DNA from 2 places in the Filimonas lacunae genome. Region 1 is predicted to be linked to the other one. Evidence: riboswitches for the same ligand, from Rfam matches in the RefSeq annotation. Region 1 holds a riboswitch; the other holds the start of a gene.
What was found. Region 1 has a riboswitch for cobalamin ahead of prpB (methylisocitrate lyase). Riboswitches for the same ligand answer to the same signal wherever they lie in the genome.

Region 1 (7,402 bases):
AACTACTATGCAAAAAAACGGTGAGCTGGCCGGCGTTCATCCCGTGAAGCTGGTAAAAGACGACCTGTTCAACCGGTATGTTGCAGTGTATGACAAATGGACACACCTGCTTGAAAAAAAGCAGCAGGTGGTGAAGTGGATGTACGCAAAAGAAGATCGCTTTGATGTGGAGAAGTATGCGAATGGTGTTTTGCCGGCTGGGGGGCCTTTGCTGGATAAATGGGAGCCGGATGCGAATTATAAGTATGGTTTGGATTCCGGTGGCAGGCCTTGCTACATGCAATATGAAGCCAATGGCGGAGAAATAGTGTATGCAGGCATTTTTAAGTGCAGCAATTCCTGTGTAGAATATGTTGAATACAATATGAGAGACCGGAAACCGGTAGTGATAGTACGATTGCTACAGGAAAATGGCAGGAAAACCGCCTACCAGGCGCTGCATATCAATGGCAAAAAATTGGGCAGGGACTATGAAAATCTTACAGGGCGCGAGGTGGCTGATAAGTTACAGCAAATGGAACATGATATCTTTTGTATGGTAAAGCATTTTCAATACGGCCACGACCGGATAGAAAAGGCTGATTGCTGGGAGTCGCTTGCGGGCGTTAAAGCCACATATTATGAAGAAAGATATCAATATACGGGCACAGGAGCGTTGGATGAAATAAAAAGTGTTTACCCGGATGGTACCAGCCAGTTGCTGTATGTGAAAATGCCGGATAACACCACGATAGAACAACTGTCTGATCAACTGGCGTTACAAATTGCACAGTCGGTAACGGAGAGGCTGGTGAGAAAAAAATGGAATGCGCCTTTGTCTATTTTGCAGTTAGGCATTCACGAGGTGGATGATTATCATCCCCATTTAAGTATGCTTACGGTGAAGGAAAAGGTGGATATATTGAATACTTATGACGAATTGCGTTTTGAAAAACTTTTTATACTGGTGAGTGATGATAAGCATTTTCGGGCCGACACCAGTTATGAGCGGTTATATACTGCTTTTATGGGCAAGGTGCAGGAGGGGGATGAATGGTGGTTGCCGGCTAATGAAATGATATATAAAGCAGCCAGGTTGCTTACGGTGAACAAGCTTTGGAATAAGGTGCCTGTAGATAAAGATTTTGTTGCCTATGCGGTGGATTGGAGCATGGGGCCGAATGAGGAAGGGGAGATGGGTAAATTGCTGCTTACCTGTGGTTTGCCGGCAGAAACTTTGCGTAAGTGGGAGCGGGAAGGATATTTCAAATAATTGACACAAAAGCATAGTTTTGGCGGCGTAATACAATCAATTCTCAACAACAGACGAATGAAAAGTAAAAGACAATTGGTACTCATGACCGTAGCAGCTGCCGGCATGTGGGTAATGACATCTTGCAAAACAAATGATTACAAAGAGTTTCCGAAAGAAGAAGAAACGGAAGCGCACGGACATGATCATTCCGAAGCGAAACACGAGCATCAGGAAGAAGCTGCTGCACAGGATACTACTAAAAAGGCTGCTTTTACCGTGGCAGGTGTAGTGGGTGATGTGGCTAATGGCAAAGATGGCTTTATGGCTACTATCACTAATGATAAAGGTGTGGTGTATTCCAGCGTATTCAGCATCAGAAACCTGGAAAAAAGCTACAAGCAGCTGAAAGCAGGTGATCATGTAGAGGTAACCGGCGATACTATGCAACTGGGCGACAAAACCCATATCGTAGTAAAGCAATTTACACAGCAATAAGTGGTTGTTGAAAACATTTTATAAGGTACAGTTCCGGCCCTGTGAAGTTTAGCCTGCTGTACCTTTTTTATTCCCTGTTGTTAACAATTGTTAGTTAAGTGGGGCGGATACATTATATTCGTTGAACGTTCTTTAGAAATATACATTTAGCCGGAACTGGTTTTACACAGCCGTAAAGTAAGAGGGGAATCGTGTGTCAATCACGAACTGTCGCGCAACTGTAAGTAACCACTAAGGCTCTTTCAATACATTCACTGTATGCGGTGCGTATGGGAAGGAGGAAGAGCTGTTACAAGTCAGGAAACCTGCCACTCCGGGTAGACAATGCTTTCGCGATTTGAAGTATATGTCGGATAGACGATGGAAGTGCCAGCCGTATTATTCTGTTCAATTAACGTTGAGGAATAGTTTCATGCCTTTATTCCTTTTATCCTGCCTGCCTTATCGCAAAGCTTACGAAGCGCTTGTAAGACATAGTTGTAATAACACCGTTTTCAATTGTTAACAGCCATATGAGTATGAATCCAGTATTACCATCTCCGGGGCTTGCCTTCCGGGATGCATTAAAAAAAGAGTTTCCGCTTCAGATTGTGGGGGCCATCAATGCCAACCATGCGTTGCTGGCCCAGCAGGCAGGTTTTCAGGCTATTTATCTTTCAGGAGGCGGGGTGGCTGCCGGATCGCTGGGCATTCCTGACCTGGGCATTACCCAGCTGGAAGATGTGCTTATCGATATCCGCAGAATCACAGATGTGTGTTCCCTTCCCTTATTGGTAGATGTTGATACGGGCTTTGGTCCTTCAGCCTTTAATGTAGCGCGCACGGTAAAGTCTTTGATACGGGCAGGGGCAGCGGCATTACATATAGAAGACCAGGTGGGGGCCAAGCGTTGCGGTCATCGTCCCGGTAAAGAAGTGGTAAGTAAGGAAGAAATGGTGGATCGCCTGAAAGCTGCCGTAGATGCCAGAACAGATGCGCAGTTTGTGATCGGTGCCCGTACAGATGCTTTTGCAGCCGAAGGGCTGGAAAAAACACTGGAACGGGCGGTGGCGTATAAAGAGGCGGGTGCAGATTTCATTTTTGCCGAAGCGGTGCCGGAACTCGCGCTCTACCGGCAGTTTGCAGATGCTACAGGCCTGCCGGTGTTGGCTAACATCACTGAGTTTGGAATGATTCCGATGTACACAACAGAGCAACTGCACGATGCCGGGGTGGCGATGGCGCTTTACCCGCTTTCAGCGTTCCGGGCAGCGAATAAAGCGGCAGAGAACGTTTACCAGCACATACGGAAAGATGGCACACAGCAGCAGGTGTTAAACACCATGCAAACCAGAGAAGAGCTGTACCGCTCTATCGGATACTACAGCTACGAACAAAAATTGGATGAACTTTTTAAAAAGAACAAAAATGTCTAACGATACCGCTTCCGAATCTTTTAAGCCCAAAAAAAGCGTGATGCTTTCCGGGGTGGCCGCAGGCAATACTGCACTTTGCAGTGTAGGTAAAAGCGGCAACGACCTGCACTACCGTGGATACAATATTCTTGACCTGGCCGGCAAAGCCCAGTTTGAAGAAGTCGCGTATTTGCTTATCTATGGCACTTTGCCCAACAAGGCACAGCTGGCTACTTATAAAGCCAAGCTGAAATCACTGCGAGGGCTGCCGCATTCTGTAAAGAATATCCTGCAGCAAATTCCCACATCCGCCCATCCGATGGATGTGATGCGTTCTACTGTATCTGCCTTTGGAAGTATACAGCCCGAAAAAGATGATCATAACCTGGCGGGCGCCCGGGATATTGCAGATAAACTACTAGCCTGTTTCAGTTCTGCTTTACTGTACTGGTATCACTACTCTCATAATGGAAAGGAGATACAGGTAGAAACAGATGACGATTCTATCGGTGGTCATTTTCTTACGTTACTGCACGGGAGAAAGACGCCTGCTTCGTGGGAAAAAGCGATGCAGATTTCATTGAATTTATATGCAGAGCATGAGTTCAATGCTTCTACTTTTACCAGTCGCGTTATTGCCGGTACGGGGTCTGATTTTTACTCCGCCATTACCGGCGCTATTGGTGCGCTGAGGGGGCCCAAACATGGTGGCGCCAATGAAGTGGCTTATGATATACAAAGCAGGTATGCTTCGCCGGACGAAGCCGAAGCGGACATTCGCAAAAGGCTGGAAAGTAAAGAAGTGATCATAGGCTTCGGGCACCCGGTTTATACGATCTCAGATCCCCGGAATGTAGTGATCAAGGAAGTGGCCAAACAGCTTTCGGAAGAAGCAGGGGATATGCTGTTGTTCCAGGTGGCAGAGCGACTGGAAACACTGATGTGGAACGAGAAAAAAATGTTCCCCAACCTCGATTGGTTTTCGGCGGTTTCCTATCATCTGATGGGCGTGCCTACGTTGTTGTTTACACCGTTGTTTGTGATTTCGCGGGTAACCGGCTGGAGCGCGCACATTATTGAACAAAGGCAGGATGGTAAAATTATCCGGCCCAGCGCTAACTATATCGGCCCTGAAAACCGCGATTATATTCCATTAGAGCAACGCTAATTTCATTTCAAAAATAATATCCTTTATGTCTTCCCATATTTCTAACGAACGTCCGCAACCAGACCAGGTGTTGGTGGATATTGCTGATTACGTACTTTCTTATAGCATAGAAAACGAACTTGCCTGGCAAACAGCGCATTACTGTTTGCTGGATACATTAGGCTGCGGCTTTGAAGCCCTTACTTATCCCGCCTGTACTAAACTGCTGGGACCGGTGGTAAAAGGCACTGTTGTGCCGCATGGCGCTAAAGTGCCGGGTACACAGTTTCAATTAGACCCTGTGCTGGCTGCGTTTAATATCGGCGCTATCATACGCTGGCTGGATTTTAATGATACCTGGCTTGCTGCGGAATGGGGGCATCCTTCCGATAACCTGGGTGGCATATTAGCTACTGCCGACTGGCTTTCGCGTACCGCTGTAGCTAACGGTAAAGCGCCGTTAAAAGTAAAGCAGGTGCTGGAAGCGATGATTATGGCGCACGAAATTCAAGGTGTTCTGGCCCTGGAAAATTCGTTTAATAAAGTAGGTTTAGATCACGTGTTACTGGTGAAAGTGGCATCCACCGCAGTGGTTGGTAAATTGCTGGGCTTGTCAAGGGAAGAGCTGATCAATGCCGTATCCCTGGCTTTTGTAGATGGGCAATCGCTGCGCACTTACAGGCATGGGCCTAACACGGGTAGCCGTAAATCGTGGGCTGCCGGAGACGCTACGTCCCGTGCAGTACGATTAGCACTGATAGCGCAAACAGGAGAGATGGGGTACCCATCGGTGCTTACTGCTAAAACCTGGGGCTTTTATGATGTGTCTTTTAAAGGAAACGCCTTTCAGTTTCAACGTAACTATGGCTCTTATGTAATGGAAAATGTATTGTTTAAAATATCTTTTCCTGCTGAATTTCATTCACAAACCGCTGTGGAAGCTGCGATGACGTTACACGGGGTATTGAAAGCTGCCGGAAAATCAACCGACGATATACGTAGCATCACCATCCGCACACATGAAGCAGCTATTCGCATTATTGATAAAAAAGGCCCGCTGAATAACCCGGCCGATAGGGATCATTGTATTCAGTACATGATAGCTGTGCCGTTATTATATGGCCGACTGACAGCTGCTGATTATGAGGATAGTGTCGCCGCTGATACACGGATAGACCTGCTACGTGATAAAATGCAGTGTGTGGAAGATCCGCAATTCACAAAAGATTATCACGATCCGGAAAAGCGCTCTATTGCCAATGCGCTTACGGTAGAGTTGAACGATGGCACCGTGCTGAGTGAAGTAGTGGTGGAATACCCAATAGGACACAGGCGCAGAAGAAGCGAAGGCATACCTGAGTTAATTCAAAAGTATAAGATTAACCTGGCGCGTATATTTCCGGAGAAGCAACAGTTGCTCATACAGCAGCATACGCTGGACTTTGCTAAAGTTGCCGCACTGGATGTGCATGTGTTTACAGATCTGTTTGTGATCTAAGTTCTGTTTTTAAAAGCATACTGGTTTCAAAAGCAAAAAAGCATTAATCATGGGATTAATGCTTTTTTTATCACCGATAAACCCAAGGGAAAAGCTTACAACAATTCGTCTATCACGGCTTTCAAATGTTCTTCTACCTGTGGGCCTTCGTAGCCTATATGTTTATATTGTAATTTCCCTTTGCTGTCAATAATATACAATGCCGGTATCACTGTAAAGCCAAACACATCGCCTACGGCACTATTGGTGTGGAAATATACCGGGAAACTGTATTTTTTATTGCCCCACCAGCCTTGTGCATCTGCCAGTGTATTGCGTGCTCCGCTGTTAATGATCATCATTTGCACACGCGGGTTATTCCGGTACGTATCATATACCTTTTGCAGGTAAGGCATTTCCTGCATACAAGGTACACACCAGGTGGCCCAAAAATCAATCAACACAATTTTGCCTTGTAAGGTGTCGGGCAATACCGGCTTGCCAGCTAATGTTACAATGCCTTCCAGTGAAGGGGCTTTCGCATATAACAGTTGTGTACGCGCTTCTTCCCGTAACCGTATACTGCGTTGCTGTTGTATCTGTTTCCATTCCGCAGGCCAGCCGGTGCTGTCCCCGTTTTTCCAGAGCATGTAACTGCGGTGTGCTGCTGTAACCAGTGTCGTGTCTGTTACTGTGTTATGCTGTACCTGCCTGCTGTATAAATGAAATGCTTTTTCGTATTGCTGTATCTTTTCATAGCCGGTGGCTGCATATAATAACACTTTTTCATCTGCCTGTAATGCTAAGGCGCTATCCAGGTATTTCTGTGCCTGTGTGTTGTTGTGGCTGTTGGCATAAATGATACCGGTGAGGGCCAGACTGGTGGCAGCAGCGCCACGATGTACAGCGTGGCGTGTGGCATCCGGCACGTAAGAAGGAATATGCCCGGTTTCTTTAAAGTAGCGGATAAGGCCGGCAGGGAAGGTGTCTGACAGCTGGTAGCTCCATCGCGCATATTGCAAAGCTGAGTCGGGGGCCAGGCCCTGGAGTGCCAGTGTTTCTGTTATTTCCTGTATCTGGCGGGGCAGGTAAGGACTATTTACGTTATAGCTATGCCTGGCATGATATAATGCTTTGGTGGCATTTCCTTTTGCGGCATAGTATTGAAACAAGGCTTCATGCGCTCCCGTAAGTCCTTTGGCGTTTTGCGGGGTGGCACTGGCTATTTCTTTTTCCAGCATAGCTACCCGTTTGGCAACGTCTTTTTCTTTCACCATTTCTTCCACGCGCATTTCTGTGCCTGTTGCGGTGTGGGCAAAGCGGGTTTTAATAAGTTGGTATACAGAGTCTGTGCGATTGCCACCCATAATGAGATAGCCCATGGTGGCCAGGTTCATGTTCTCGACAGGATCTGCTTCCAACTTCCGTGCTATATACTCATAGGCCTGTTGGCGAATAGCGGTTTTCTCTGGCTCTGCAGCCTGTGTTACCTGGTTCTGATACAGTCGTACCCGGGCTTCGTAATTATCCGGGTAATCGTGTAGCTCTTCCTGTAACAGTTGCTGTTGTTGTTGCAGCAGGTCAGGGGCTTTACGTAATTGCACGGCCAGGCTGCCGCTTTGGTACATACGCACGTTTTTTACCGGTACATTATT
Region 2 (7,402 bases), 3.5 Mb from region 1:
TGTGTAACCTGGCATCTATTGCTTTGCCCCGTTTTGTAATCGACGGCCAGTTTGATCATCAGAAATTATACGAGGTAACTTACCAGGCAGCGGTAAACCTCAACCGTATTATAGACCGTAACTACTACCCTGTAGAAGAAGCACGCAACAGCAATATGCGTCACCGTCCTATAGGATTAGGTATACAAGGTTTGGCAGATACCTTTATATTAATGCGCTATCCTTTTGAAAGCGAGCAGGCTAAACAACTGAACATAGACATTGCCGAAACCATGTATTTTGCCGCAATGACCGCTTCTAAAGACCTGGCCAAAGTAGAAGGCACTTACAGCTCGTATGAAGGCAGCCCACTAAGCAAAGGTGCATTCCAGTTTGATTTCTGGGGTGTGGTACCAGGCAACAGATGGAACTGGAGCGCACTGCAACAGGAGATTAAACAACATGGCGTAAGAAACAGCCTGTTAATTGCTCCTATGCCAACTGCCTCTACTTCACAAATACTGGGCAATAACGAATGCTTTGAGCCATACACATCCAACATCTATGTAAGACGTGTATTAAGTGGCGAATTTGTTATTGTAAACAAGTTCCTGTTAAAAGACCTGGTAGCACTGGGATTATGGAATGACGAAATGAAGAACAGGATTATTTCTGCCAACGGTTCTATTCAGGCTATTGAAGAGATTCCGCAGGAGATCAAGGAAATTTATAAAACTGTTTGGGAGATCAAGCAACGTACACTGATTGATATGGCAGCCGACCGTGGTGCCTATATCTGTCAATCTCAATCATTAAACCTGTTTGTTCAGCAACCGAACAAGGCTAAATTAACCAGCATGCACTTCTATGCCTGGAAAAAAGGCCTGAAAACCGGTATGTACTACTTACGTACCCAGGCAGCTGCACAAGCAGTTCAGTTTACTGTAGAAAAACAAGGCAGTGTGCAAATGCAGCCTTTAAACAACAGAAACCAGGCTGCAACACCAGCTTCTGATGAAGAGATTACCGGTGCGGCTTGCCCCATAGATGGCAGCTGTGAAGCTTGTAGCTCATAAGCTTACTACTCCTACTAAATATCAAAGGCCCATATCTATCGATATGGGCCTTTTTGGGGGCTGATCCCAAAGGCTAAGCTTTAGAAAAAGAAGCTGTCGGCCCTAAAAAGGTCGGCCCCAACTTTTTTAAGCTGAACCTTTTTAGTCAGCCTAATAGCAGAAAAAACAAAGCGCAACAGCAGCAAGTGTCCTCAATAACTGTTAAAACAGAGTTGCACTTTCCGCCCTCCTATTCTAACAAACGGGCGCTTCGCTTGCACTTACGAGTTGCTCGTCCTATAGGACGAGGTATGGGAAAGCACTTCCAGACACCCGGAGCATGCTTTTTTTATGCTCATTCCATCTGCCAGGCCACCGATTCCTTCAATCCCAACGCGTATTCTAACGTACAGGCAACTGATCTGTTGTGCTGAGCTGCTCGTTCTATAGCGCAAGCAGCTCAGCACAACAGACGAGCAGCTCATCCTATAGAGCAAGCAGCTCAGCACAACAGACGAGCAGCTCATCCTATAGAGCGAGCAGCTCAGCACAACAGACGAGCAGCTCATCCTATAGAGCAAGCAGCTCAGCACAACAGACGAGCAGCTCATCCTATAGAGCAAGCAGCTCAGCACAACAGACGAGCAGCTCATCCTATAGAGCGAGCAACTCGCTCTATAGGATGAGGCTTCGGAAAGCTCCCTTTTTAAAGCAACCAGGCACACCTAACAGCTGTTTTTGAAACAGAGATCCTTGCTTCTACTGCATTTACGGGGTATTCGTTCCTGATCAAATACGTATGATTTTCGTGTATCGGTAAGCATACGCCCCAATACTCTGCCGCCTGCATGTCTTTGGCCCAATGATCTTTTTCCATTAATTGCCTGCCAGTCCCTACCTTTGCCCTGTGTTCTTTGTTATAAGGTCAATTCAGTAAAAGGTTTCCGCCAAAAGCGGGATTAATAAGGAACCGTGTGTAAATCACGGGCAGACGTGCTACTGTAAGTTTATTCCGATGATGGGGTTACACTCTGTCAACGGCTGTACAGCAATCACGCCACTACAGTGCGCAATGGCGCAGTGGGAAGGCGCTCTACAGAAAACAAGCCAGGATACTTGCCTTTTTTATTGTAAATGATGAATGCTTTCACGATATAAAGCGTAGTCAGTAATTGATAAGTGCATAATCAGCCCCTTTATATGGCAGGGCTGTGCTTTGTCTTGTCCTTACTCCTACTCCTCTTTTATCCTGTAAACATTTGCTGGCAAAGAGCATGTTTGAATTGTTTCACGTTAAAACAAACAACATGTTCACTAACATTTTGGGCTACCCACGTATTGGTGGCCACCGCGAACTCAAAAAGGCTTGTGAAAGCTATTGGGCTGGTGAGAGTACACTTCGCGACCTTCAGTTAACTGCAAAAGAGATACGCAGGCATAACTGGCTATTACAGCAACAGGCAGGTATTGACCTGATTCCCTGTAACGATTTTTCGTTTTATGACCAGGTACTGGACATGTGTTTAACAGTAAGCGCCATTCCTGAGCGTTTTCACCCCCTGGTAGAGCAACAGCAGTTTCCGGAAACAGATCTTCTTTTTGCCATGGCCCGTGGCTATCAAAAAGATGGTTATGACATTACTGCCATGGAAATGACCAAGTGGTTTGATACCAACTACCACTACATTGTACCTGAGTTTTATGCCAACCAGCAGTTTAACCTGCTTTCGGACAAAATTGTAAATGAGTGCCGCGAAGCTATCCAGGCAGGGATACAACCTAAACCTGTGATATTAGGACCTGTGTCATTTTTATTATGTGGCAAGGAAAAAGAAGAAGGGTTTCACCGTATTGACCTGCTGAAAAATCTGTTACCTGTTTATAAAAAACTGATGCAGCAGCTGGATGAATTAAACATTCGTACCATACAGTTTGATGAGCCTTACCTGAGCTTAAATCTTACTGACGCGGAACGTAAGGGCGTTGTCTATACCTATAATGAACTATCTAAAGTAACACCACGAATTTCTATTTTATTAGCCAGCTACTTTGAATGTTACGGCGAAAACCTGACCACTGTGTTGGGTTTACCGGTACAAACCATTCACCTGGACCTGGTAAGATGCTCTTCTCAATTAGATGATATTCTGGCAACTGACTTTGCGAAAAGCGACAAAAAGTTATCGCTGGGCGTAATTGATGGCCGGAATATCTGGAAGAACGATTTTGAAAACTCATTGAAGCTGATTCAGAAAGCAGTAGCAGCGATTGGCACCGATCGTATTATGATTGCGCCATCCTGCTCTTTATTGCATGTACCATGCGATCTTTCTTTTGAAACAGCGTTACCCGCCGAAATTAAAAACTGGTTGTCTTTTGCTAAGCAAAAGGTAGAGGAAGTGGTTGCCCTGAAACAACTGGCAACCAACGCTGCAGGTGCCGCCGCCTTGCTGGACGAGAACAAGCAAGCCATTGCCAGCCGCCGCACTTCTCCTTTGATTCACAAAACGCATGTAAAAGAAAGAGTAGCTGCTATTACAGATGCAGATGCCCATCGTAACTCGGTTTTTGCAAGCCGCAGGCAACAACAACAGGCACTGCTAAAGCTGCCTTTGTTTCCTACCACTACCATCGGTTCTTTCCCTCAAACAGCCGATATACGTCAGTTACGTGCACAATTGAAAAAAGGCAGTATTACACTGGAAGCTTATAACACTGCCATTAAAGCTTCGACCGAAACCTGTGTAAGAATGCAGGAAGAGTTGAACATTGATGTGTTAGTGCATGGAGAGTTTGAGCGTAACGACATGGTGGAATACTTTGGCGAACAACTGGAAGGTTATGTATTCACTAAAAACGGATGGGTACAGAGTTATGGCTCCCGTTGTGTAAAGCCTCCGGTTATTTTTGGAGACGTAGAGCGTAAAGCGCCTATGACTGTAGAATGGACCAGCTATGCACAATCGTTGACCAACAGACCCATGAAGGGTATGTTAACAGGCCCTGTTACCATATTGCAATGGAGCTTTGTCCGTGACGATCAGCCACGGGAAACCACTACCATGCAAATTGCACTGGCTATCCGGGATGAAGTAAGCGACCTGGAAAAAGCGGGTATTAAAGTGATACAGATAGATGAACCTGCCATCAGAGAAGGTTTACCATTACGCAAAGAAAACTGGGCCGCTTATCTGCAATGGGCAGTGAAGGCGTTTAAAGTTTCGTCGTGCAGTGTAGAGGACAGCACCCAGATACATACGCATATGTGCTATAGCGAGTTCAATGATATTATCGACAGCATTGCCGCAATGGATGCAGATGTCATTACCATTGAAACTTCCCGCTCACAAATGGAGCTGCTGGACGCCTTTGCAGATTTCAAATATCCGAATGAAATTGGCCCCGGCGTTTACGATATACACTCCCCCCGTGTACCTACCGTACAGGAAATGGAGCAACTGCTGCAAAAAGCGGCGGATGTAATTCCTGTAGAACATTTATGGGTGAACCCCGATTGTGGATTAAAAACCCGCAAATGGCCTGAAACCAAACAAGCATTACAAAACATGGTGGAAGCTGCTGCAAAAGCAAGAGCTAAAGCCGGTGTGGTAGTTGCTTAAGAGGACGTTTTTTTACGGCGGTATTACAGTAGTACTGTAATACCGCTTTTTTATGGGTTATTAATACCAAACCTTATGCTGCAGTTATGAAGTAGTGCATAATGGCATACGGCTGTTAATGCTGCCGCCTCCTGCTTCATAATCGCCAATGTGGCAACATCTACACTCCATAACCTCAGCTCTTGTAACAGGGCTTCTTCTTTACCGGATTTGCATTCCTGCTCCAGGTAAATAATCAGCCTGTTGTAGTATTCCAGGTCTTCCAGCATTTTAGCAGGAGATAAAAATTCTTTATTCATGGGTGTAAGCCCTATCACTTCCAGCATATTTTCATCGCCCGCAAAATCGTACACTGTATAATGGTACTGATCCTGTATAAGATCGTGAAACAGATCTCCCATAGATAGTATATACAGTTTGTAAATATCAGCGCTTTGGTTGGGCTCAAACTCTTTAAATCCCGATGCTGCCGGGATATATAACACCTGGAAATAGCTAACTGCCATAAAAATATTACTCCCTATTGAGTGATTTAAGATATCCAGATATCAGCAATAGCCGCCCCCCTTACCTAAGGGTAGTTGCAAAATGGCATAGTTTTTTTCTCCATTGGCTAAAAGCCCTATGCAATTCAACATCGACAAATTCTATGATAAAGCTTATGACTGGCTTATCACTTTTGGCCCGAGGATTCTTATAGCTATCCTCGTTTTTCTTGTGGGCCAATGGCTTATACGCATTCTGAAAAAGAGAACTGCCAGCACTATGCACAATAAGGATGTAAACCCTTCTTTACGGCCTTTTATGCGCAGTATGATTACGGCCGCCTTACAAATAGTGCTGATATTGCTTGTGATGCAGATTCTGGGAATTCAGCTAACCATTTTTGCAGCATTGGTGGGCGCTTTAGGCGTAGCTGCTGGCTTAGCACTAAGTGGTACCCTGCAAAACTTTACCAGTGGCATTCTTATACTGATTATGAAACCCTTTACAGTAGGCGATAACATTATTGCACAAGGCCAGGAAGGTACTGTAACAGATATCAGGATCTTTTATACCGTGTTAACCACCTACGATAACAGAACTGTCATTATTCCTAATAGTAAGTTATCTAACGAGCTGATTGTAAATCTGAGCAGTGAAGGCAAGCGCAGGATGGACATTGAAATAAAAGTTCCCTTTACTGTTGATTATGTAAATTCAGAAGGCGTGTTAAAACAGGTAATTGCAGAAAATAAGAAAGTGTTACAGGAGCCCACCCCACGTGTAGGCGTATCTGCAATAGAAGGAGATGGCTATAAGATTATTGTAAATGCCTGGGTAGATGCGCATGGTTTTCATGATGTTCGACTGGCCTTACAGGAAAAACTGATCGATGGCCTTAAACAGCAAGGAGTAAAACTGCCGGGAATGTAAATGTAGCCGGGTTTTACAGGTGTTCCTTTTTAAAGGCCCAACATTGTTGATAAAATTCTACAGCCATTCCCGGTATTCCGGCATATTAGGGCCCAAACAGTATGCATTGCAGGTATTTAGCCTGTTTTTAGTATGTTTGTATAAAGCCCTCCCTATGTCCATAAATCTTGATCAGATTATTACTATTACATTTACGCTATTTGCGGTAATAGATATTGTAGGGTCCATTCCGCTGCTTATTTCCATGAAAGAGAAAATGGGTGGGCTACGCGCCATGCCTGTTACCATTATTTCCGGCGTTTTAATGATCTCTTTTTTGTTTGTAGGTCAGCAGTTTTTGAAAATACTGGGCCTGGATATCCGGTCTTTTGCTGTAGGCGGCTCTATTGTAATATTCCTGCTGGGCCTGGAAATGGTGCTGGGGCATGAAATTTTTAAAGCAGATGCGAATGCCAAATCAGGCACATTTGTGCCTATTGCCTTTCCTATCATAGCTGGTAGCGGAACTCTTACTACCATCATGTCGTTAAAAGCCAACTATGGAGAATTGTACATTGTAATAGGAGTTGCCATCAACCTTGTTATAATTTACACGGTATTGCGTTCTTTAGTATGGCTGGAGAAAGTGCTTGGCGAAAACGGCCTTACTGCTGTCAGAAAGTTTTTTGGGGTGGTGCTTTTGGCTATTGGGGTGAAAATTTTTGCCACTAACATCTCGTCATTTGGCAGTTTGACAAAATAAATGCAGCCTTTCAGCTCATTTTAATAATAACTATATGTTTATTTAACCTTGAGATTTCATTAGCGAGGTCAACTCAACTATTTTTGTATCTCTAATTCTAAAAGAAAGAACTCCCTATAACTATGAATCCTGATAATTCTCTTTTTCCCAAATTATTCATCATAGAAGACGACCCTTCTATTCAAATGGTTTTGAGCAAATTTTTGTCAAAAACCTTTGAATTAAACGTATTTGGCAGCGCTGCTGATGCTTTATCCTTTTTACATCAGGGAAGCATCCCCGATATTATCATTTCAGATTTAAATATCCCGGAAATCAGTGGTCTGGAATTATTAAAGCAGGTAAAGTCGAGCGGTTTTTTCAAAGACATACCTGTGGTAATGCTATCTGGCGAAGACAATAGTGAAACCCGCATTAAGTGTTATGAAGCAGGCGCTGAAGATTATATTGTGAAACCTTTTAGCCCTAAAGAGCTGGAGGTGAGATTGAAATTAATACTAAAAAGAAACGGCAAACTGGTTGCCTGAAATTAAATGTACCGTATGACCGACGCTCCTGTTCAAATCGCCGGTTCTGTAATAGCAGCAATT

Region 2: another riboswitch for cobalamin. It lies ahead of metE (5-methyltetrahydropteroyltriglutamate--homocysteine S-methyltransferase); the one in region 1 lies ahead of prpB (methylisocitrate lyase).

The regions. Positions count from the first base shown of each region.
Region 1 covers NZ_AP017422.1:4,128,495-4,135,896, reverse strand. The annotation lists gene FLA_RS16365 (hypothetical protein) at 8-1,252, shown strand; gene FLA_RS16360 (hypothetical protein) at 1,310-1,729, shown strand; cobalamin riboswitch at 1,870-2,056, shown strand; gene prpB (methylisocitrate lyase) at 2,248-3,144, shown strand; gene prpC (bifunctional 2-methylcitrate synthase/citrate synthase) at 3,137-4,291, shown strand; gene FLA_RS16345 (bifunctional 2-methylcitrate dehydratase/aconitate hydratase) at 4,317-5,768, shown strand; gene FLA_RS16340 (TlpA disulfide reductase family protein) at 5,864-7,402, opposite strand, start outside.
Region 2 covers NZ_AP017422.1:7,650,161-7,657,562, reverse strand. The annotation lists gene FLA_RS30400 (ribonucleoside-diphosphate reductase subunit alpha) at 1-1,055, shown strand, start outside; cobalamin riboswitch at 1,956-2,172, shown strand; gene metE (5-methyltetrahydropteroyltriglutamate--homocysteine S-methyltransferase) at 2,342-4,654, shown strand; gene FLA_RS30390 (hypothetical protein) at 4,705-5,160, opposite strand; gene FLA_RS30385 (mechanosensitive ion channel family protein) at 5,279-6,070, shown strand; gene FLA_RS30380 (MarC family protein) at 6,225-6,812, shown strand; gene FLA_RS30375 (response regulator transcription factor) at 6,935-7,339, shown strand; gene FLA_RS31995 (sugar transferase) at 7,355-7,402, shown strand, end outside.